DNA from 3 places in the Glutamicibacter sp. BW77 genome. Region 3 is predicted to be linked to each of the others. Evidence: riboswitches for the same ligand, from Rfam matches in the RefSeq annotation. Region 3 holds a riboswitch; each other region holds the start of a gene.
What was found. Region 3 has a riboswitch for thiamine pyrophosphate ahead of thiM (hydroxyethylthiazole kinase). Riboswitches for the same ligand answer to the same signal wherever they lie in the genome.
Positions count from the first base shown of each region.

Region 1 (8,036 bases), on a different contig from region 3:
CTGGAAATAATTTTAAGTATCACTGGATTCGTAGGTTATAAGCGAAGAAGGTTATCGAAAGCGTAGAATCTTACTGCTTTTACTTCTGAATCCGAAGGTGGAATACGTGAAATTCTTCGAGTTACCCACCCCTTGTCGCTAGTTTGCCCTAGTCAGCAAAAAATCCTCGTCGTAGGGTCTAAAACATCCCCACGTTGAAGGAGCAGTAATGCAATCTCAGAACGTATTAGGAAACATTGACTGGGCGTCGATGCTACAAAAAATAGCCATCGCGCTAGTAATTCTCATCATTACTTGGTTGATAGCAAAAGTTGTTAAATGGGCTGTCTCCAAACTCGTCACCAAGATCAAGTTCCTCCAAAAACAAGGCACCGATGGAAAGCAAATCGGCGACTCCCTGGGTAAAGTTGCTGGTCTGATTGTCTGGCTCTTTGGCCTGGTTGCAATTCTCCAGGTCTTCGCGCTGACCGAGGTGCTCTCTCCGGTTCAAGATTTGCTCGGCGGAGTCATGGGCTTCTTGCCGAACCTCATCGGTGCAGCATTCATCTTCATCATCGGCTACGTGATCGCTAACGTCATCAAGCAGCTGATCCAGACCGGTCTGGGCACTGTTGATTTCAGCGCTTTGGTCCGAAAGGTTACCCCCGGAGATGCCGAAGAGGTTGATCCGGAAACTTCAATTCGCACCCAGCGGACCATCGTTGATGTCATCGCCAACATCGTGTTTGCACTGATCCTGTTGGTTGTCTCGATTTCTGCACTTCAGGTTCTTGGTATCGCCGCTATTTCGGTACCTGCGCAGGAAATGCTGCAGATCGTCCTGACTGCCATTCCACAGGTCATCATGGCGCTGATTCTTCTGGCAGTGGGCTTCCTAATTGCTAAGTTCGTAGGCAAACTGATCGAATCCACGCTTCGTGGTGTCGGTACTGACCGCGTTGTGGCCGGTTGGGGAGTCGTCCCTGAAAGCCAGAGCGCATCAGGCATCCTCGCTACCATCGTGAAGATCGCAATTATCCTGTTCTTCGCTGTGATGGCAGCAAGCATGCTGAATTTCCCGGCAATCACCAATATCCTCAACGAGGTGCTGGAGCTGGGCGGCAAGGTCGTCTTCGGCGCAGTGATCATCGCGATTGGCTTCGTCTTGGCTAACGTCATCCGTCGACTGATGGGTGATACTACGGCTTCGAAGATTGTCCGCTACACCGCCATCGCACTGTTCGTGGCGATGGGCCTGAAGTACATGGGCCTGGCCGACTCGATCATCAACATGGCCTTCGGTGCCATCGTGATTGGTGCGGCACTAGCAGCAGCCCTAGCCTTCGGACTGGGTGGACGCGATGCGGCGGCACGTACCTTGGAGAAGATCGATCTGAACAAGTTGGACGAACCGGCTAGCACCGGTACCGTGCCAACTCGTCCGGCACCGACGACTCCAACTCGTCCGTCACCAACCACGCCTCCGACAACACCAGACGAGTTCTAATACTTAGGGCTTGACGCATCAAAAAGGTGGGACCGATTGCTCGGTTCCACCTTTTTACTGCCCAAAAATGGGCCGCGACGTCCAGCATTTTCGAGTCTGATTTGGACTATTGATCCTTCCGTACCTCAGTGCAAAGCCAGCGCGGTGATGGGTGGTGCTTGGTCGGTGATCAACCGAGCATAATTTAGAACATCGATACGCTCGCCGTTGATTAAGAACTTGTCCCGTTCCCGGCCTTCGAGCACAAAACCACAACGCTCGGCGACCTTTTTAGATGCAGGATTATTCACCCGCAGGCCCAACTCCAAACGGTGTATCTGATGGGCGGTAAAAAGCTCGTCAGCCAAAGCAGCCAGTGCGCGGCTAGCTAATCCGCTACCGCGATGCGCCGCATGCATCCAATACCAGACCCAGGCGTTGCGATTTCCGGAGTCAATACTCGCAGAGACTAGACCGACTAATCCGGTACCTTGAACTATCGCTAGTGGTACTTGTTGGTCAGGATTTTTTAGTAGCTGCTGAATGTAGTTCTCTGCCTCGACAAGGTTTTTAACCTCACCTTGCCGCGCCATGTCGGGGTGGGAACAAAAAGCCTCAAGAACTTGGGGTGCATCGCTAGGACGCAACGGACGAACAAAAGCTTGAGCCTCTGACGCGACATAAGGTGAGGTCGCGACATCGGCGGGGAACTTGGGCAGCTTGGTTCCTTGGTGGAAGAGCAACTGCCAACCATGGGCCGAATGGATCCACAGCGAGGTGCGCTGGCTCGGGGTGTCCGCGCCGGTTTTCCAGCGTAGTAACACCAGAGTCTCACTGAGCTGTTGGATACGCGGCTCGAGCAATTGGAACGTAGGTGATTGGTCTACTGGTTCAGCCATGAGCAGTTTGATGATTTGGCTGCGATCGTAGTTTCTGCCGGAGGCTCCAACTTCCTCGAAGTCTTCATGAAGTAGCCGTTTGAGCTCCTGCTGATTGTGGCGAATGCGCTGAGTTAGCAATTGCTTTTCACCGTCAATGATCTTTGCGGCTACCAAGTGATCAGGAGATAAATCTCCCGGGACAGAAAATTCGGGCATGGCAACGAGTAAAACACAGGACAGCTATGGCTGTGAAGTCATGAAGTTAGTAATTGTGAGCCCTGACATGCTTATAATCCAAGTACTCCGCGGGAGCCCTTAAGGGCTGAGAGGGCTTTGTGCCGACCGCTACACCTGATGCGGGTCATGCCGCCGTAGGAAGGAATTGCCTTCGTGCACACTGTCATTGTCGGCGCCGGAATTATCGGTCTCGCCACAGCTTTCGAACTTCGCGCTCGCGGTGTTGAAGTCACGATCATTGATCCGGCTCCCGGTTTAGGTGCAAGCCATGCGGCCGCCGGGATGCTCGCGCCAACTGCCGAAACCACCTGGGGCCAGGACCAACTTCACAGGCTGATGTCCTGTTCGGCCAAGGCCTACCCCGAATTTATTGATCGAATTTTTCAGGCCACCGGCCAGCGCGCTGCTTACGTTGAAAATTCGACTTTGGTGATCGCCGCCGAACTGGCGGATATGGATGCGCTGTTGGAATTAAAGCGGCTACAAGATTCTTTAGGGTTCAGCGCTGAAAGACTTATGCCGAGCGCCGCACGCAAACTTGAACCTGCGCTGGCGACAAACATTGCTGGCGCCATATACTGCGCCGCAGATCAACAATTGGACCCACGGTCTTTGCTGAAGATTCTGATCAGCTACTTTGAATCCTCCATCGTGCACGAGACCGTGGTGGGGCTCCTGAGTCACGGGTCAAAAACCTGCGGTGTGATCACCTCCAGCGGGCTGCGAATCCCTGCAGACCAAGTGCTTCTGGCCGCCGGTCTGGGGCAAATTCCGGGCGTATCAAACCTCGCGCTACGCCCGGTCTATGGCGATATCTTACGGTTGCAAGGCTCAACACGATTCCCCTTGATCAAGCGAACTGTTCGCGGGATTGTGCACCGTGAACCGGTCTATCTGGTCCCACGCGCCGACGGAAGTTTGGTCCTGGGTGCGTCAAGCAGGGAAGACGGACAAGAGCAGGTCAACGTGGGACAACTACATGCGTTGTTGGACAATGCGCGCAGGCTTGTGCCGGGCATCGTGGATACCACGCTGAATGAAGCAATCGTCCGTGCGCGTCCCACCACCCCGGACGACAGGCCGCTGATTGGCCGGCTGGATGCCGGGCTCGTCCTGTCAACCGGCTACTCGCGACACGGGGTGCTGCTAGCCCCATTCGGAGCACGGGTCGGCGCCGGGTTGCTGCTCGATGACCCACAAGACGCGCATCTACTCGCCGCAGTCTCGCCGGAAAGATTTGGCGAAGTCCACCTGCAAACCAGCACCTTCTAGGAGACAAAAACATGCAACAAATAGAACTTTTCCTCAACTCCACACCCACCACCATGCCCGCCAACAGCACAGTGCGTGAACTGATCGCCACACATACCGGAAAACGAATCACCGACGAAGGCAGAGCCAGCGATGGATCACGTCTGGGCATTGCGGTCGCGGTGGACTCTGCGGTGGTGCCACGCAGTGGGTGGAATGATTTTTCGTTGCAGCCTGGCCAGCGAGTAGAACTAGTCACCGCAGCGCAGGGAGGCTGAAGATGGAAAAACTTACGATGGACAACGATGGATTTGAAGTTGCCGGGGTAGGGTTCGCTTCTCGACTCATTCTTGGCACCGGGGGAGCGACCTCGCTGGATATTTTAGAACAAGCGCTCCGTGTCTCAGGTACGGAGCTGACTACGGTTTCGATCAGGCACTTCGCCGCTGCTGGCTGTGGTTCGGTGTACGAACTTTTAGCTCGCAATTCTGTGCGCCCACTGCCGAACACCGCCGGTTGTTTCACCGCGCGGGATGCGATACTCACCGCCCAGCTGGCGCGTGAAGCTCTGGAAACAAACTGGATCAAACTTGAAGTCATCGCCGACGAACATACGCTGCTTCCGGACCCAATTGAACTATTTACCGCTGCCGAGGAACTAGTTAATGACGGATTCCAGGTTTTCGCCTACACCAATGACGATCCGGTCATGGCTATGAGATTAGAGCAGTTGGGTGTAGCGGCGGTGATGCCAGCTGGTGCCCCGATCGGTTCGGGCTTAGGGATCCTTAATCCACATAATATTTCCACTATTACCGCCCGAGCCTCGGTGCCGGTCATCTTAGATGCCGGGGTAGGTACCGCCTCGGATGCGGCCAAAGCCATGGAGCTGGGTTGTGACGCCGTACTGTTGGCCAGCGCGGTCACGCGAGCCAATAACGCACCCTTGATGGCCGCCGCCATGCGTGATGCCGTCCGTGCAGGTCGCGCGGCACGGCTGGCCGGATGCATCGTGCAACGCGACCTTGCGCTGGCTTCCTCGCCAGATTCCGGGATGATGCAGGCGCTCATTGGTGACTTCTCGTGAGCGCCGAACCGAGCCTTGCCCGGGAGCTAACCGCGACGCAACTAGCTAGATATTCTCGACACCTGACTCTGCCAGGAGTCGGAATCACCGGGCAAAACCGTATCGCCAACGCCAAGGTATTGATTATCGGCGCTGGGGGATTGGGTAGTCCTATTGCCAGCTATCTGATCGCCGCTGGGGTTAAACAACTCAGCGTCATCGACCCGGATAGTGTGGAACTCTCAAATTTGCAACGCCAGATCTTGCACCGTGAAAAGGATCAGGGTGCACTGAAAGTTGCGTCGGTGCAACGCCTTGCCGTTGAGCTCAACAGTGAGGTTGCGGTGCACTGTCATGCCACATATTTGGCACCAGAGAATGCGGTGGAACTTTTTGCCGAACACGATGTGGTGATCGATGGCAGCGATAATTTTGCGACGCGCTACCTTTCCAGCGATGCCGCGGAAATTACCGGTACATCTTTGGTGTGGGGAACAATTTTCCAATTTGCGGGTCAGGTCTCGGTATTTGATCCGCAATCCGGTCCGATGCTGCGCGATATCTTCCCTGAGATGCCAGAGGCTGATTCGGTACCGTCCTGTGCCGAAGGTGGGGTATTTGGTGCGCTGTGCGGGGTGGTCGGATCGTTAATGGCCACCGAAGCGCTAAAAATAATCACCAAAGTGGGACAACCCCTAACCGGGAAACTATGGCTTTACGATGCGCTGACCGCCGGCGTGCAGATTTTGAGTTTTGACCGCGACCCACAGCGTGCGTCGGTCCGAGAACTTGGCGATTATGAACCTCAGTCTTGTTCGGTGGTTGTGTCGGGCGAAGAAATCGACGTGACAGAAGTAGAAAAGTTGCGAGCCCAAGGCCAACTGGTATTGCTCGACGTGCGAGAACCATGGGAACGTGCGCTGGCAACTATTGAGGGCAGTATTCATCTGCCCCTAGACCAATTGTCCGGTGACTTCTGGACGCAGTTTCACTGGGAGCCAGGAACCCAGGTGGTGACCGTCTGTAAAACCGGGGCACGCTCGGTTCGCGCCGCGCTCACACTCAACGCGGCGAGGCCAGCAACGCTTGCCCCGGTGCTTAGCCTGCGCGGCGGAACACTGCGTTGGTTAGCCGAGATTCGTGGTCAGGTCGTGAACTACTAGGTAGTACTGACATACTGAAGGCATGGAGTCAACCAAAAAATTACTGATCAGAGAGCTATCCCAAGCCGATGAGCAGCAAGCAATTGCCGCTCATCACGCATTGCTCGACGATGATTTTGATTTTCTCCCGACATGGTCAGCCCGGCAAAGCTGGAGCGGCTACGTGCAACGCATGAGCGAAGGGAGCAGCGGCGAATTCATCCCCGAAGGGTGGGTGCGCAGCGGTTTATTCGTCGGAGTGCACGAAGGAAAGCTCGTAGGACGTATCTCGGTGCGTTACGAGCTCAACGATTTTCTGAGCGAGGTCGGCGGACACCTTGGTTATGGTGTGGTCCCGGAATTCCGCGGCCAAGGCTTTGCTACACAATTGTGCGAATTTGCGTTAACAGAGCTCAGATTCCACGGTGTGCGCTCGGCTTTGGTAACCTGTGATGAGCAGAACGTTGCTTCACAGGCAACGATCATCGCCTGCGGCGGACAAGCCGATGAAAATCGCCCCACGGTGCATGAAACCGGGGGAAACACCAAACTGCGTTATTGGATTTCAACGGCGCGCTATTAGGCGTTAATGAAGCTATTTCTGTATGTTCCACCACAGATAAACGATGTACTTGTCCGAAGCGCGTAAAATAGTATGTTGGGTCGACTGTGGCCCCGCCTCCGAGACCCTAAATTCTCTACACGAAGTGAGCCTTCCCGTATGTCAGATACAACTCTCATCCGTCGCGACGACCTGCGCAACGTAGCTATCGTTGCGCACGTTGACCACGGCAAGACCACCATGGTCAACGCAATGCTCCAGCAGACTGGTGCATTCGAAAGCCACGGTGAAACCGAAGATCGCGTGATGGACTCCGGCGAGTTGGAACGCGAGAAGGGCATCACCATTCTTGCTAAGAACACCACCGTGTTCTACAGCGGCCCAGCTGCCGAGGGCAAGAAGATGACCATGAACATCATCGATACCCCGGGTCACGCCGACTTCGGTGGCGAGGTCGAGCGCGGCCTGTCCATGGTTGATGGTGTGGTTCTGCTTGTCGACGCCTCCGAAGGCCCGCTGCCACAGACCCGCTTCGTGCTGCGTAAGGCACTCAGCGCTGACCTGCCGGTCATCATCGTGGTCAACAAGACCGACCGTCCCGACTCCCGCATCGATGGCGTCATCTCCGACTCCATGGACCTGCTGCTCGGACTGGCCTCGGACTTGGCCGACGAAGCTCCAGATCTGGATCTGGACAAGGTTTTGAACGTCCCAATCGTCTTCGCTTCGGGCAAGGCTGGCTTCGCTTCGATGAATCAGCCAGCCGATGGCACCCTGCCAGACAATGAAGATCTTGAGCCACTGTTCGAGACCATCATCAAGCACGTGCCAGCCCCGACTTACACCGAGGGTGAAGTTCTCCAGGCACACGTCACCAACCTTGACGCCTCGCCATTCCTTGGCCGTCTGGCACTGCTGCGTATTTTCAACGGCACGCTGCGCAAGGGCCAGCAGGTTAACTGGGCCCGCCAGGATGGCACCATGAAGCAGGTCAAGATCACCGAGCTGCTGGCCACCAAGGGTCTAACCCGTGTTCCAGCCGAAGAGGCCGGACCGGGCGAGATCGTCGCAGTTGCAGGTATCGAAGACATCATGATCGGTGAGACCCTCACCGACCTTGAAAACCCGAAGCCACTGCCACTGATCACCGTTGATCCACCAGCGATCTCGATGACCATTGGTATCAACACATCGCCGCTGGCCGGCAAGGTCAAGGGTGCCAAGGTGACCGCGCGTCAGGTGAAGGATCGCCTGGACAAGGAACTGATCGGTAACGTTTCGCTGAGCATCTTGCCAACCGAGCGTCCCGACGCTTGGGAAGTTCAGGGCCGTGGCGAATTGGCTCTGGCCATCCTCGTGGAGCAGATGCGACGCGAAGGCTTCGAGCTGACCGTTGGTAAGCCACAGGTTGTCACCAAGATTGTTGACGGCA
Region 1 is NZ_NRGT01000060.1:29,650-37,685, forward strand. Features, by position in the region: gene CIK74_RS09625 (mechanosensitive ion channel) at 209-1,486, shown strand; gene CIK74_RS09630 (GNAT family N-acetyltransferase) at 1,612-2,562, opposite strand; TPP riboswitch at 2,642-2,741, shown strand; gene thiO (glycine oxidase ThiO) at 2,737-3,855, shown strand; gene thiS (sulfur carrier protein ThiS) at 3,867-4,112, shown strand; gene CIK74_RS09645 (thiazole synthase) at 4,115-4,921, shown strand; gene CIK74_RS09650 (ThiF family adenylyltransferase) at 4,918-6,063, shown strand; gene CIK74_RS09655 (GNAT family N-acetyltransferase) at 6,086-6,625, shown strand; gene typA (translational GTPase TypA) at 6,764-8,036, shown strand, end outside.
Region 1: it holds a riboswitch for thiamine pyrophosphate, as region 3 does, so the genes downstream of both, thiO (glycine oxidase ThiO) here and thiM (hydroxyethylthiazole kinase) in region 3, are expected to answer to the same signal.

Region 2 (8,036 bases), on a different contig from region 3:
ACCACGGTGACAACCATGACCGCGGTTTCGCTCTTGGGCATCATCTTCAGTGTGCTCGGGCGGATGCTGTGCCAATTGAATGTCGTGAACGACACGAAAATCATGATCGCGACGAGCGCCGCCATCGGTATCTGCGCCACGATGTCGCCGAAGAGCACTGCAAGCAAGAGCATGAATACGCCGGCGAACATGGTGGAGATGCGGGTACGCCCGCCGGAGGCCTTCACCCCGATCATGGTTTGGCCGATCATGGCGCAGCCGCAGATTCCGCCAAAGAATCCGGTCACGATATTGGCGGTCCCCTGGCCCCACGATTCTCGGGTCTTGCTTGACGGGGTGTCGGTGATGTCATCTACGAGTTTGGCCGTCAGCAGCGATTCCAGCAGGCCAACGAATGCGACTGCCAACGCATAGGGCGCGATTACCTTCAAGGTCTCCATGGTGTAGGGAACCTGCGGGATGATGAAGAAAGGCAGCGAATCGGGCAGCTCTCCCTTGTCTCCCACCGTAGGCACGGTGACCTTGGCGAACACGGTGATCAGGGTCAGCACCACGATCGCGACCAGCGGGGCGGGAACCGCCTTGGTGATCTTAGGGAAGAAATAGACTATGCCGAGACCGAGCAGCACCAGCGGGCAGACGACCCACGGCACTGCCGTCAGCTCGGGCATCTGTGAGAGAAAAATCAGAATGGCCAAGGCGTTGACGAAGCCGAGCATCACCTGTCTGGGGATGAAGCGCATCAGCTTCGCCACACCTAGCAGGGCGAGGACGACCTGAAAGATTCCGGCCAGAATGACCGCGGCAAACAGATGGTCCACCCCATGGCTTCGCACCAGGGGAGCAACCACGAGGGCCACCGCGCCGGCGGCCGCGGAAATCATTGCAGGACGGCCACCGGTAAAAGCGATCACGATCGACATCGTGAACGAGGCGAAAATACCGATTCGGGGGTCCACACCGGCAATGATCGAGAAGGCGATTACCTCCGGGATCAAAGCTAGGGAGACCACAAGCCCGGCGAGCAGCTCGGTCTTCAGAAGCCTCGGAGACTTCAGCGTGCGCCATACGGATTGGCGCTCTAGCGGGGTCAGGTCGGTGGCCACGGTCGCCATAGGGGCTCCATTCAGTTAGACATCCCCGAATCGAAAATGCGGAGGGGATCTGACAAAATTATCTCATTTGCCGAAGCCTCAGCCAGCGCCGCGTGCATGATGCGTACTACATGTCCGAGGCGAGCAGCACCAAACACAATCTTCGCTTAGGGTCTCGGTGAATACCCCCGAACTACGCTGCCTCTGTGGACAACGTTTTATTTCTGTTGGCGATCGGTGTGGGATTTTCAACCCGGGAAGCTCGTGTGCACCGTGGTGTGGGCGTGAGGGACATGGTCGGAGCCCAATTGCCACCACCGTTTTCTTACGAAATGCCTCGCCGCTCGAGGGCGCCCGGCTTAACCAAGAATTCCCGCCGGCTAAGCCGGCGGGAATTCTAACGATCATCACTCGCACCTTCAATGAGGTAACTCCAGACTAAGAGTCGACTCTGTGCTTGAGCTGAGTAATTCCGCGAGATAACCCGACAATCAACTATCGGCCCGCTGACGAGGATTATCTTGCCGATTAACAAGAGCATCCCGCCGGTTGCCCGGCGGGATGCTCCCGATCATCACTCGCACCTTCAATGAGGTAATTCCACTCTAAGATACGACTCTATGCTGGAGCTTTGGTTTGGCTCGGTATTCAAGCAACGGGTAGCTTGCAGTCGAACTACCTGGCGCCGGGACCTAGGATCCATCTGGAGGCGAAAGAAAAAGAACTACCGAGTAAATGATCTGGGTGTTGGCTATTGGAGCTTCTCGGGCAAGCGCGGAATTTTGAGTCTAAGGTCTTGTCGGCCCGCTCGGCAATCGACACCGGAGCGACCGGAAAAGTTTGCCGATCATTTCGTCGACAGAGTCCTGGCCTTGGGTGGGAACCGCCGGGCTCGTGCCGCACAGTGGGTTGAACGGCCAAAATTGAAAAGCTCCCGTTGGATACAATCCAACGGGAGCCTTACGATCATCACTCGCACCTTCAATGAGGTACTTGTAACTCTAAGCGCGCTTTCTGTGCAGGCACTTTGGCTGCGCTTCGGGTTTCCCGGTTCTAGAGCGTGCCGGGTCCAACAGGTATCTCTTCCCCGACATATACCTTGCCACCGCTTTCAAGGAACTGCCGGCTTTTCTCAGCCATCCCGGCCAATGCAGCCTGTGCCTCGGCGGATCCATATTCATCCCGAATGTCTTGGGAGATCCGCATGGAGCAGAATTTCGGGCCACACATTGAGCAGAAGTGCGCGGTCTTCGCTGGTTCCGCCGGCAACGTCTCGTCGTGGAACTCCTGCGCCGTAACGGGGTCCAGTGAAAGGGAGAACTGGTCATTCCAGCGGAATTCGAAGCGCGCCTTGCTCAGCGCATCATCCCGCGCCGTGGCGCCCGGGTGGCCCTTGGCGAGATCCGCCGCGTGCGCCGCAATCTTATAGGTGATCACCCCGGTCTTCACATCATCCCGGTTGGGCAGGCCCAGGTGCTCTTTGGGCGTGACGTAGCAGAGCATCGCGGTGCCATAGCGGGCGATTTCGGTCGCGCCGATTGCGCTGGTGATGTGGTCATATCCCGGAGCGATATCGGTGACCAGCGGGCCGAGCGTGTAAAACGGCGCCCCGTCGCAAAGCTCCTGCTGGCGTTCCACATTCTCGCGCACCAGATGGAAAGGGATATGCCCGGGGCCTTCGACCATCACCTGAACATCATATTTCCAGGCACGCTTGGTCAACTCCGCCAAGGTATCCAGCTCGGCGAACTGGGCCGCATCATTCGCGTCCGCAATGGAGCCTGGACGCAGCCCGTCGCCCAGGGAGAATGCGACATCGTAACGAGAGAAAATCTCGCAGAGTTCGTCAAAGTGGGTGTAAAGGAAATTCTCCTGATGATGCGCAAGGCACCAACCGGCCATAATCGACCCGCCGCGGGAGACCATTCCGGTGACCCGGTTGGCGGTCAGCGGGATGTAGCGCAGCAGCACACCTGCATGAATGGTCATGTAGTCCACGCCCTGCTCGCACTGTTCGATGACCGTGTCGCGGAAGATCTCCCAGGTCAGTTCGTTCGCTTCGCCGTTGACCTTTTCTAGTGCTTGGTAGATCGGGACGGTGCCGATGGGAACCGGCGAGTTGCGGATGATCCATTCACGGGTGGTGTGGATATCGTCGCCGGTGGAAAGGTCCATCACCGTGTCGGCACCCCATTTGGTAGCCCACTGGAGTTTGGAGACTTCCTCGGCGATCGAGCTGGTCACCGCCGAGTTGCCGATGTTCGCGTTGATTTTTACCAAGAAGGCCTTGCCGATGATCATCGGTTCGGATTCCGGATGGTTGATGTTCACCGGAAGGATTGCCCGGCCGGCCGCTAGCTCGCTGCGCACCAGCTCGACATCGCATTCTTCGCGCAGGGCCACATAGCGCATTTCCGGGGTGATGACCCCTTGCCGTGCGTAGTGCATCTGGGTGACCCGAGTCCCGGGTGCCGAACGCAACGGTGGTGCCGAGCGCCCGGCCCATTCGGCGCTCGCCGTGCCGCGGCGGACCGCGGATCTGCCATCATCGTGCAAGTTGCGCTCACGCCCGGCATAGGTCTCGACATCTCCACGCTCACGAATCCACGACTCTCGAAATGGTTTCAGCCCCGTGGTCGGGTCGCTCCCCGGGCCGCTGGTGCGGTACACCTGCAGCGGTTCGTTCGGCTCGCCGTTGGGGGCATCTGCCAGCTGGATCTGCGTGACAGGAACCGAAATTCCCACAGACTCACGGTAGGCAAGGGTGTGGGCAGAGTGCTGTTCAAATTGTTCCACTGTGGGAAACTCACTTCCTTCGCCGGCATTACCCGGACAGGTTCAACGGTCGCGGACGGCGTTAGCCCGATCTCAGCCCCTGCGAGGGCACCCGTGTGGTCTCAAACAAGGTATCACGACTGGCAACGTGGACTTGCAAGGAAGACGAGAAACTTTAAAGTGAAAGGCTCCCGTTGGGCAATATCCAACGGGAGCCTTACGATCATCACTCGCACCTTCAAGGAGGTGTCTACGACATTACCCGGGGTTTCTATGTCAAAGCTGAGCATAAACTCGGCAATTCCGAAGAGCCGGGGTGACTACTTGTTCAGGCTGAGTTCCTGCGACGCGTCGACTTCGATCGCCCTCTTCTTCGCGGCGCTGGGAATGCAGGCCGCCAAGATGGCCGCGACCACGGAAATGCCAGCTCCAAGTATCAGCGCCGCGCGGAATCCGGATTCTGACGGTAGTGAAGCTCCGCCGAAATCGGTGGTCATCTGGGCCAGCACCAGGCCGATGACCGCGGCGCCGGTGGTCGTGCCCAGCGAACGCATCAGCGTGTTAAAGCCATTGGCCGCAGCCGTTTCGCTGCGGGGGACTGCGCCCATGATGATCGCCGGCATGGCGCCGTAGGCCAGAGCCACACCACCGTTGATGACGAGGCTGGTGAGCATCAGGCTCCACGCGCTACCCATGCCGAGCAGGGTCAGGCAGTAGCCGACGGCGATGACCGAAACGCCAAGTACCAGCGTGAACTTCGGGCCTCGTGCGTCGGAAAGCCGCCCGCCGACAGGGGAGAGCACCAGCATCATCAGGCCGCCTGGAGCCATCCAGAGGCCGGCTGCGAGAATCGACTGGCCCAAGCCATAGCCGGTCTGCGACGGCAGCTGCAGGATCTGTGGCATGACCAGCATGCTGGCGTACATTCCGAAGCCGACGAAAATCGAGGCGATATTTGTCAGCAGCACGCGCGGAATAACAGCGGTGCGCAGGTCAACCAGCGGATCCTTGGTCCGTGTTTCCCAAATGCCCCAGAGCAACAGCGTGAGGGCGGCCATTCCGAACAGGCCCAGCGTCAGCGGTGCCGCCCAGCCCCAAGAGGAGCCCTTGGAGACGGCAAGCATGAGCGAGATCAGGCCAATGCCCAGCCCAATGGCGCCCAGCCAGTCGAAGCGCTGTCCGGCGGCGCCGGCCGGCAGGGCAGGAATGAGTTTCCAGATGGCGACAACTACCAGCAGCGTGACTACCGCGCTGCCGTAGAACAGGGCGCGCCAGTTGGCGAAATCAATGACGGCGGCGGAAATCGGCATGCCGATGGCGCCACCGACGCCCAGCGTGGCGCTGGCCGTGGCAATGGCCGAAGACAGGCGTTCCTTCGGGACAAGGTCACGCAGCATGGCGATGCCCAGTGGCACAATGCCCGAGCCTAGGCCTTGCAGTGCGCGGCCGACGATCATGACCTCCACCGTGGGGGCCATGGCGCACACGATGGAACCGAGGATCAGTGGCAGCGCCAGGATGAGCAGCATGCGCCGTTTGCCAAAGAGGTCGCCCAAGCGCCCGGAAATTGGTACTGCCACCGCGGCTGCAAGTAGCGTGGCGGTGATGATCCACGCGGTGTTTGAGGCTGAGGTATCAAAAATGCCGGGCAGCTGTGGGATCAGCGGCGTGACCATGGTCTGGGTGATCGACGAAGCGATGCCCGCGGAGGCGAGAACGGCGACGGCTAGACCTGAGCCGGGAATCCCGGCAGAGGTGGGTTTGGACACGAGAGCCTCTCAGAATGAATGTGTAAGATACATAAAATGTTCATAATACATGTTCGGGTATGATCGAATGAGTAGAAGTGGAGAATTAGGTACATGAAACGCCGCACAGCAGATATCGAGTATGAGCAAACGCTGCTCAGCCGCTACACCATCGCGCAGCGCCGAAGCGGTGATGGCTTGGATCGCAGCGTCTATCTGCTGATGAGCCGCATCGAAGTCCAGGGGCCGATGTCGATCGGTGAAATGAGCACGGTTTTTCTCCTCGACGCCTCGACCCTGCAACGTCAAACCACCACCGCTGTGCGGGACGGCTATCTCGAACGAATCCTCGATCCGGCGGGCAGTGTTGCGCGAAAGTTTGCCTTGACCGAACTGGGGCAGCAGCGGCTCACGGAGGTTCGCGAGCATTCGGTCAGCGCAATCGACCGCATTACCTCGGATTGGCCGGCCGAAGAAGTCAACAAATTCGCAGAACTTCTGCATAAGTTCAACGCGTCAATCGAGGACTACCGCGAACAGCAGGGCGGTAAGTAGTCGGCTACGCGTCAAGGGTGCGTAATGCATATAAATCAGCTCGCTGGTGCTCAAAAGTATGTATGCCTGCCTATATTCCCGGGATTCAAGAGCACCTAATGTTGAGTCCATGACACAGCGCACGCCAGCCGCGGCCCAACCACTAAATGTGGCAATCGTTCCGGACTCCTTCAAAGGCAGCGCCCGGGCCAGCGAAGTCGCGGACGCGATCGCCGCAGGGGTGAATGCGGCTGCTACCTCTGTGGCCCGTACGGTATCGATCACCGCCGTTCCCTTTGCCGATGGCGGCGAGGGAACCCTCGATGCGTTGATCGACGCTTGGGGAACCGAAGCGAAGGTCGTTGAAACAACCGATGCGCTGGGCAGGACCGTCAACTCGCGTTTCGGGTTGTCTGCAGATGGAACGACCGCCGTGATCGAGGCGGCGGAAGCCGCGGGATTGCCCCAGGTCAGTGACGTACCGCGGCAACCACTTCAAGCCACCACTTTTGGGCTGGGCCCACTTGTCATTCAAGCCTTGGAGCTTGGAGTGCAGCGAATCATTCTTTGTCTTGGTGGCTCGGCCACCACCGATGGCGGAGCTGGATTGCTCGCAGCTCTGGGTGCGAAGTTCCTCGATGCTCAGGGCAAAGAATTGGCTGCGGGCGGTGGTGCGCTGAACGACCTGGCGAGCATCGATATCTCCGGTCTGGATTCGCGAGCTTCTCGAGTCAAATGGCAGATCGCCTGCGATGTCACCAATCCGTTGCTGGGAGAAAACGGGGCCGCCGCGGTTTTCGGACCGCAAAAGGGCGCCTCGCCCCAGGAAGTGGAAGCACTGAATGCGGGACTGGCTCGGCTCGCTGACACCTTGGAAACCGCGTCCGGTCGAAAGCTGCGCGAGCAGCCCGGCATGGGAGCCGCCGGCGGCTTGGCGCTCTGCCTTGGATCTTACTGCGAGGTTGAGCTCGTGCCCGGGTGGGAACTGGTAGCGCAGGCTTTGAACGCGCACCAGATTCTTGCCGACGCGCAGCTGGTCTTTACCGGTGAGGGGCGCCTGGATTCGCAATCCCTGCAGGGCAAGGTGGTCAGCGGGGTGCTGCAAGCTGCGCGCAGAGATGCAGACATTATCGTGATCGCCGGATCGGTAGACCTTGCCGAGGAGCTGCTCGCCGAGTCGGGAATTCTCGCAGCCTATTCGATAGCACAGGGCCCGGCCGATCTCGGTGAGCTTTCATCGCAGGCTTTGGAGCTCATCCGGCGCACCGCATATCAGGTGGCGCGCACTTACCTGCATTAAAGTAGGCGCCTATTCGGGCGCTTGCCGGATCGGCGCTGAGCAATCCGGCATTCATGATCACGCGCACCGGCTCCTCGTAATATTTGCCACTGTCCGCATGGCTCCCCGCGTAGTTCGGCAGAAGACCCGAATGATTACACACCTGAGTTGAATCCTTCACACCAAGATTTTCACACCAAATTGGGCGAGTGGCCGTGGTGTGCCGCTGCAGACGGACCCGACACAAACGCCTCGGTCCGGATCCAGCCCTATGGGCGTTGCGCAGGACCAGACGCCCGTGACGTGAAACGCGATGTTGAACAGGAGCATGCAGAGATTCTTGCTTCGGCCCTGGATCGCGATGCGCGATGGGCTGGTGAACTGTTGTGTAACGGCGCGGCGAGGCTCCCCTGTTCTCCGCACGAACCGTCCGCTTCCTGAACGCGTAGTTCAGGACGTAGCTGGTTGCGTAGGAGGGGAAGTCTAGGGCGAACAATCTGGGTCGGCCCGGAAATCGTGGTGTGTATGGAGCCAGGAACCGTGAAATTCAGCTGTTTTTGAGGCCAATCTTTCGAGTCTGAGATGCCGAGTTGGGGGAGTGGCGTA
Region 2 is NZ_NRGT01000082.1:22,002-30,037, forward strand. Features, by position in the region: gene CIK74_RS16690 (SulP family inorganic anion transporter) at 1-1,115, opposite strand, end outside; gene thiC (phosphomethylpyrimidine synthase ThiC) at 2,148-3,890, opposite strand; TPP riboswitch at 3,888-3,995, opposite strand; gene CIK74_RS16700 (MFS transporter) at 4,190-5,638, opposite strand; gene CIK74_RS16705 (MarR family winged helix-turn-helix transcriptional regulator) at 5,732-6,172, shown strand; gene CIK74_RS16710 (glycerate kinase) at 6,282-7,451, shown strand.
Region 2: it holds a riboswitch for thiamine pyrophosphate, as region 3 does, so the genes downstream of both, thiC (phosphomethylpyrimidine synthase ThiC) here and thiM (hydroxyethylthiazole kinase) in region 3, are expected to answer to the same signal.

Region 3 (8,036 bases):
GGTGGACAGCACCACCGCGAGCACCGTCAAGAAGGTAGTGGCGGGGAAATCGCGCATCGGCGCGAGGGTAGCGCTAGCCAGGTTCAGGCCGATCAGCGCGACGATGGTACCCATGACCACCGGGGGCATGAGCGCATGAATCCAGCGAGTACCGGTCTTGGCCACGATCAACCCGACGATAAACAGCGCTGCGCCGGTCATCACGATGCCGCCCAGCGCCGCAGAGAAATCGTCACCGACGGTAGAGGCAGTCACCGGGGCAATGAGCGCAAAAGAGGAACCCAAATAGCTGGGCACCTTATTCTTGGTCATCAGCAAGAAGATGATGGTCGCGACACCGGTAAACAGCAAGGTCGTAGTGACCGGGAAACCGGTCAATGTTGGCACCAAAATGCTAGCGCCAAACATCGCCAGAATGTGCTGGACTCCGATGGAAATGGTCTGCGGCCAATGCAGCCGCTCATCCGGGGCAACAACCTCACCTTCGGTGATGGTCTTCCCGTTGCCGTGAATGCTCCACTTCATGCGTTCCTCCAGAATTCGTAGCCCCGCGTTTAGGCCGTAGAGAAGTCTACGCCCTGGGCATGAGACTGCGCGAAGAATGACAGCTCATGTTCGGCCGAACGCCTGAACGCATCCCACATTCTGCTCCGGGTGGCCGGGTCGGCAAGCTGCCAGGCTTCGGTCACCATGTTGATCGCCTGCGCGGTGGCCTCATCAAATTCGACCGAACTATAGGTGGATAGCCAGCTCTCATAACGGTGACCGGGATGGTTTGCGGCGCTCAGCCGGTTGCCGATGTCCTGATAGATCCAATAACACGGCAGGATCGCGGCGATCAGTTCCGCATAGTTTCCCGCGCAGGAGCTCAGATGGTTGACGTAGTTCAGCGTGGTGTCGCTCGGTTCGGGAGATAAATTACGCAATTCACTGCGGTGCAGCTGCAATTCACCTTCCAAGATCCCCTGCGCGCCCTTAGCCCAGAACCGCTGCGCCTCGATCTGCGGGGCTAGCGTGCTGGCTTGCGTGAGCACCTGCGCGTAACGCTGCAGATAGAGGGCATCTTGGGCCAGATAATATTCGAATCTCTCGCGTTCCAAGGTTCCCGCGGAGAGCTCGATAATAAACTGCAGCTCATCGATGCCTTCTCGCAGCTGACCAATGTCTCGCCACCACTGGGCCATCGGGTCGCTGTACACTGGCGGCAGTAGCGCGGCGAAGTGATTCACCGGGCCGTGTCCACTGCCCACCTTGAGCTCATCGGCCGCGGCAATCGCCGCATGAAGGTAGTTTTTGGCTGCTCCCAGTGCGGCGGCCCAGTCGCCGAGCAGCGCATACTGTGTGGCCAGTGCGCTAGATAGCGTACAACCGGTACCGTGGGTGTTTTTTGTGGACAGCCGTTGACTATCAAAACTGGCGATCAACCCCTCGGGGCCAACCAGTGCATCGGGGCACCTGTCGCCGGGAAGATGCCCGCCTTTGGCCACCACCAGCACCGAGTATTTAGCAGCCAGACGTCCAGACTGTGCCACCAATTCTTCCCAGTTGCTGACCTGTTCCTCGCCGAGCAACGCGGCAAGTTCCGCGGTATTCGGGGTGAGCACATCTGCCCGGGTTAACAACGCGTCCAAGGCCGAATCAGTCTCCAGCAGCCGGTCCCCGCTCGTGGCGATCATTACCGGATCCAATACCACCGGAGCACTGAGCGTTTCTAACCAGGCAGCAACCGCCGCGACAATCTGCGAATTTGCCAGCATCCCGATCTTGACCGCATCGATGTGCACGTCCTGGGATACCGAGGTGAGTTGTTTAGCCACGAACTGCGCATCGATGGGCAGCACTGCGTCCACGCCGTGGGTATTTTGCGCGGTGAGTGCGGTAATCACACACATGCCGTATCCGCCATTGGCTCCGATGGTCTTCAGATCTGCTTGGATCCCCGCACCCCCGGATGGGTCGGACCCGGCGATGGAAAGAATGTTTGGACTCATTTGGCTGCCTCCCAAATACTGAGCAGTTCGGCGCTCGCCGAATGCGGATCCTCGGCGGAGCAGATGGCGCGCACTACGGCCATACCGGCTGCCGCGCCGGTTCGTAATGCTGGCGCATCGGCTGCGGTGAGCGAGCCGATTGCCACGCAGGGCAGTGTGGTCAGTGCTGCGGCTCGGGCAAAACCAGCTAAACCTATTGGGGTCGGATGGTCTTTTTTCGTGGGAGTAGCGCGAATCGCGCCGACCCCCAAATAATCTAGGTACTGCGCCTGGTCATTGGCGTGAGCAAGCTGTTCATCGGTGGAGGCACTCAGACCGATGATTCCCTCACCAATGATCTTCCGGGCGTAGGAAACCGGAATATCCTTCTGGCCGATGTGAATTCCTGTGACCGCGGCGCCGGCGGCGCGAGCTGCCAAAAACACGTCGATCCGATCGTTGACCAGTAATTCTGCCTTGCCGGCGGTGAGCCGTGCTGCGGCACAAGTCAGTTCGAAAAATTCGCGAGCACTTTCATCTTTGGCGCGTAACTGCACCCATTGAACTCCAGCGGCTACCGCTGACTCAATAACTTCTAGGGTGCTGCGTGGCTGGCAGCTTTGGGTGTTGGCCACGAGGTAAATTCCGAGATCACGCATGGTTTGCCTCCTGAAGGCGCAGATTGAGCAGTTCTTCCGGGGCGAATAATGAGAGTTCGTCGAGGAAAGCCGAGGCAAAACTTCCCGGACCGCGGCTGAGCGCCAACGCCTTCTCGGCGGCCAGGCCATACATGCCGTGAGCTGCAATAGTTGCTTCAAACGGGTCATCGGTGATCGCCAGCATGCCGGCACACACCGCGCCCAGCGCGCACCCACCCCCGGTTATCCCGGTCAGGCCGATGCCATTGCTATGCACCAAGGTGGTGCGCGTGGCATCAATAATCGCGTCGGCTGCCCCAGAAATTGCCACCACGCTCCCGTAATTCTGGGCCAGTTCGCGTCCTGCGGAGATCGCTGCGGATACGGTGTCCTGCGCGTCTACTCCGCGCCCGGTGGACTGATACCCAGCCAGTGCGAGGATTTCTGAGGCATTGCCGCGGATTAGCGTGGGGTGTTGGGCAAGGATCTTTCGGGCGAATTCGGTGCGCACCGGCAAGGCGCCCACTGCCACAGGATCCAATACCCAAGGTGTTCCCGCTTTGGTCGCACCGCGCACCGCTTCGTCCATTGCGCGTAGTTGTTCGGTGCTCGGCGTGCCTAGATTCACCAATACCGCGGACGCTACGGCTGCGAAAGGACCGGCCTCTCCCGGAAGGTTTGTCATCGCCGGGGCCGCACCGGAAGCTAGTAGTACATTGGCGGTGAAACTTGTGACCACAGTGTTGGTCAGGCAAAACACCAAGGGTGATTGTTGCCGATACTTTTGGGCAACGGTCACTAGAGTCATGCGACATCCCTCCGCTAGTTTGAACTAGTTCAGGTTCGACGGGTCTCATCTCAGTCGGTGAATCCGACACCCCGTGTCACTGGGTCGAGCGTACTCAGGTTAGTGCTCGAACATCAAGTTCATCCTCGCGTCCGGCGTTGCACGAGCGCTTTGACCGTCAGTTCGTCGATGCCTTGTTCGCGGGCTAAGCGCCACACTTTATCCACCGCTTCAATCAGCTCATTGCTAATCTCTTCCGTAGCGGGCACGGAGTTAACCACGGTTCCGGCACGCCGGCGGGAGGTCACCAGCCCGGCAGCTTCAAGTTCTTTATAGGCACGCGCCACGGTTCCCGAAGCAACTCCTAAATCGGTTGCCAACGCGCGCACGGTGGGTAACTTACTGCCCGTAGGTAACTCGCCGAGCGAAATGAGGGAAGAAATTTGCGTGCGGATCTGCGCATAAGGTGGCAATGCAGCATTCAGATCCACAAAAATATGTTGGCTCATACCAGCTGACGTACCTTCGCCGCTGGCCGAGCCAGGAAGATGACCGCCGGGCAACAAAACACGATTACCGCAGCGGCCCACAGGTACGGGGCTGGCGCATAGCCCCAGCCCGGCATCATTAAGATGGCAGCGGTCCCGGTACGCAGCGCTCGAAATTCCAGCACCCGACGGTACCAAATTTCTTGCTCAGCACTGACCTGCCAGGGTAGGGACACCCGTCGAGCCCACCAGATGTAGCCGGCGGTCAGCACAAGGACCGCGAGAACCATGAGCAGTGCAAAAGTCGGACCGACTTTGACCAGCCCCCAGAAATATTTTAATGGGGGGTTGATCAGTAGATAGCCACTGACGATGATCAAAATCCCGGCAAGTATATATACATAGCGTGGAAGGTTCCGGATATTTCGTGCCTGGTGGTGAACGGATTTGGAGCTGTGGTGCACATATCCCAAGTACCCGGCGTTTAACGCGAGGTACAGGGCGACAAAGCCGGCCAGTAGCAGCATCACCTGTGGGGCATCCTCCCCGGGGCGTGTGTCGAAGCTAATTTCGGCCTGCCTGGACCATGGCATCAGGGCCATCCCCACCAGGCTGAGTGCGGTGGTGATGAAGCCTAGGGAGAAGAGATTTTCGCGCATGCGCGAAAATGCGCTGCTCGGCACGGTGTCCGCATTCTTAACAAAGTTTGCGGGAGGTGCCCACGCGGCCACAAGAATGAAAATGAGCAACATCGCAAAATTTCCGACGTTCTGCCATATCCGATAATCATCTGCCTCGGGGTACAGGTTGAGTAACCAGGAAGACTTGTACTGCAGTGCCGCCACGCCCACGGTGGCGAAGCCAAGGATTGCGGTGCGTAAGAGTCGATTCAGCCAGACCGCACGGATTACCTGATTGTCGTGGGGAGTCAGCGATCCCAATGGTTTGCGGAACAGAATCAAGGCCGTGGCGATAAGCAGCGCAAGACCTAACGAAGCCAGGCTCAGAGAATATAACGGGATGAGTGTTGCGGCCTCAGCCAACCCTTCCTGAGCGCTTTGCAGAGTCCCGCCGCCGCCCGTGGAATCGAAGGTCTCCACGGCAAATTGTGCCGGATATCCTGCGACATCACGGATGAAGAATAGTGCGGTTGCGGAGCCAAAAAATACTAGCACTGCAATCAGGCTCAGCGCCCGGGGCAACGGGGTGAACACCGAGCGAGGTTCCAATGAGGCGGCACGCACGGCGGTGACCGACTTCGGCCACGAATAAAGTCCCAGCAGGTAGATCAGCAGTAACCAGAGGCCCGGGTTGATGGCGTCAATAACCTCCGCGACACCAATGCCCGTTCCTGTGACGGTATTTTTGAGATCTCCGGCCGAGCCAGAAGTGCAGACGAAGAAAGCGATCAGCGCGCACCAGAAGGAATGCGAGCGTGCTCGGGTGAGCGCCGGGCGATTGTCTTGCTGGGCTACTAAGCGTAGCCACAGGTAGATCAAGGCGGCACCGATTGCGATTCCGAATGTGGCGGAGGAGAGCTGATCCATAATTTCCTTCGTTGGCTGAAAACTAATGTAGCAACTACATGATACAAACGGAAGGTCTTGGCAGCTAATGAAGTAGCATCAACCCATGGGTCTCTTCACCTCTAATCCTTTGCCCGATCCCGTCGGCGACTCTGCGCCACCGGTCGATGAACATCCCTCGCGTATTGCAGCGGTCTTAGAACATCTGCGTCATTCCGCGGACACACGCATCACTCACCCGCGGCGTTTTCGCGCCGGGCAGCTACGCGCCCTAGAAAAAATGCTGGCAGAACGTACCGGGGAGTTCGTTGATGCGCTAAATCAGGATCTGGGGAAGGGGGCCACGGAAGCAAAGTTCAGCGAGATTGACGTGGTCCGAGCGGAAATTGACCATGCCCAGAAGCACCTCGCAGAGTGGATGGACTCCACTAGCGTGAAGGTGCCACTCGCACTGCAACCGGCCATCGCAAAGGTCGAGCCGCGCCCGTTAGGCGTAGTACTAATTATTGGGCCGTGGAACTATCCACTGCAGTTGATGCTCGCCCCGTTAGTTGCTGCCATCGCCGCTGGTAACGCCGCGCTACTGAAACCCTCCGAGCTCGCCCCGGTTACCTCCGGGGTGTTGGCCAAACTCCTACCGATGTATCTGGATTCCCGGGTTTATGCGGTAGTCGAGGGCGGTGTGGATACCGCCACGGAGCTCCTTGCAGCGCGCTGGGATCACATTTTTTACACCGGCGGAGAAAAGGTCGCCCGCATCGTGGCGCAGGCCGCGGCGACACATCTGACCCCCACCACGCTGGAGCTAGGTGGCAAGAGCCCAGCCGTGGTTGATAACCACCTCTTGCCAACCGCCAAGCGTCTGGCCTATGCGAAGTTCATGAATGCAGGCCAAACCTGTGTCGCTCCGGACTACGTGCTGTCCTTCGCAGATACCGATGCACTGATTAACCGTCTGGGCCAGGCAATCACCAGTTTTTACGGCAAGGATCCAATCAACCATCAGGATTTTGGGCGCATCATCAGCCGCAACCACTTTGACCGACTTGTGAGCATGCTCGACTCGGGCGATGTTGCCCACGGTGGTGACTACGACGAGCAAACGCTGCGCATCGCACCGACCATCATGCGCAACGTTGATCTGGACTCGCCGTTGATGACAGAGGAAATCTTCGGTCCCATTCTGCCGGTCATCGAGGTGTCCTCATTTGATGAGGCGCTCGAATTTATCGCGGCGCGCCCTTCCCCGTTGGCTGCCTATCTGATGAGTGAGTCCCCGCGGCTGCAGTCAATCTTTTCCGATCGGGTGCGCGCGGGCGCCATCGTGCACAACGCGCCACTGGCTCAAATGGTTATTCCGTCATTGCCCTTTGGTGGGGTGGGCGCTAGCGGAATGGGCTCGTATCACGGCAAGTTTGGCTTCGATCGTCTTTCGCAAATTCGTTCTGAACTGAGCAAAACGACGGTCATTGACACTCTGAGCGCAATATATCCTCCATATACCTGGGCTAAGCGAAAGATTATCGATCGCTTACTGTAGCGCGGTTCATAGCTGTTGAGTCGTCCGAGGTGGAATGCTTGTTAAGGCCCAAAAACCTTAATTCAGGAGCATTCGCATGACCAAGCCCGCAGCCCCCACCGATGGCTTAAAGCGCGGTCTCAAAGCCCGCCATATGCAGATGATCGCCATTGGCGGGTCTATCGGCACCGGGCTCTTTGTAGCCTCCGGTGGCACTATCGCTCAAGCTGGACCCGGCGGATCGCTGCTGGCCTATGCGCTCATCGGCGCGATGGTGTTGCTCTTGATGCAATCACTGGGTGAAATGAGTGCCCGGCTTCCGGTCTCCGGTTCCTTCCAGACCTACGCCTCGGTCTTCGTCAACCGCCACTTTGGCTTCGCGATCGGCTGGAACTACTGGTTCAACTGGGCCATTACCGTAGCCGCGGAGCTGGTGGCGGCAGGCATCATCATGTCTTACTGGCTGCCAGATGTTCCGGGATGGATCTGGGCGGGTGTCTTCTTGCTGCTACTCACCGGGCTGAACGCGCTGTCCACCAAGGCCTTCGGCGAAAGTGAATACTGGCTCGCGATGATCAAGGTCATCACCGTCATCGTCTTTCTGGCCTGCGGTATCGCGATGATCTTGGGCATTATGGGTGATAGCACCCCGGGCTTCAGCAACTGGTCAAACGGAGACGCGCCCTTCGTGGGCGGCTGGCTTTCGGTGGTATCGGTGTTCATGATCGCCGGCTTCTCCTTCCAGGGCACCGAGCTAGTTGGTGTGGCCGCAGGTGAAGCGGAGAATCCGCAGCGCGATATTCCCAAGGCCATCAAGGCGATCTTCTGGCGCATCATGCTCTTCTACGTGGGCGCAATCTTCATTATTGGCACGCTGCTTCCATACGCCGATCCGAGCCTGCTTTCCAGCGGGGAAGCTGACATTGCCAGCTCTCCGTTCACTATGGTCTTCGAGCGGGCGGGTATCGCCTTTGCTGCCGCGTTGATGAACGCGGTGATCCTGTCTGCGATTCTCTCGGCGGGCAACTCTGGGCTATATGCCTCAGCTCGCATGCTTTACTCGATGGCCCTTGATGGCAAGGCCCCGAAGATCTTTGCTCGCCTAAAC
Region 3 is NZ_NRGT01000077.1:59,863-67,898, forward strand. Features, by position in the region: gene CIK74_RS16070 (solute carrier family 23 protein) at 1-525, opposite strand, end outside; gene thiD (bifunctional hydroxymethylpyrimidine kinase/phosphomethylpyrimidine kinase) at 555-1,991, opposite strand; gene thiE (thiamine phosphate synthase) at 1,988-2,629, opposite strand; gene thiM (hydroxyethylthiazole kinase) at 2,622-3,416, opposite strand; TPP riboswitch at 3,406-3,500, opposite strand; gene CIK74_RS16090 (GntR family transcriptional regulator) at 3,536-3,904, opposite strand; gene CIK74_RS16095 (hypothetical protein) at 3,901-5,430, opposite strand; gene CIK74_RS16100 (aldehyde dehydrogenase family protein) at 5,516-6,949, shown strand; gene CIK74_RS16105 (amino acid permease) at 7,026-8,036, shown strand, end outside.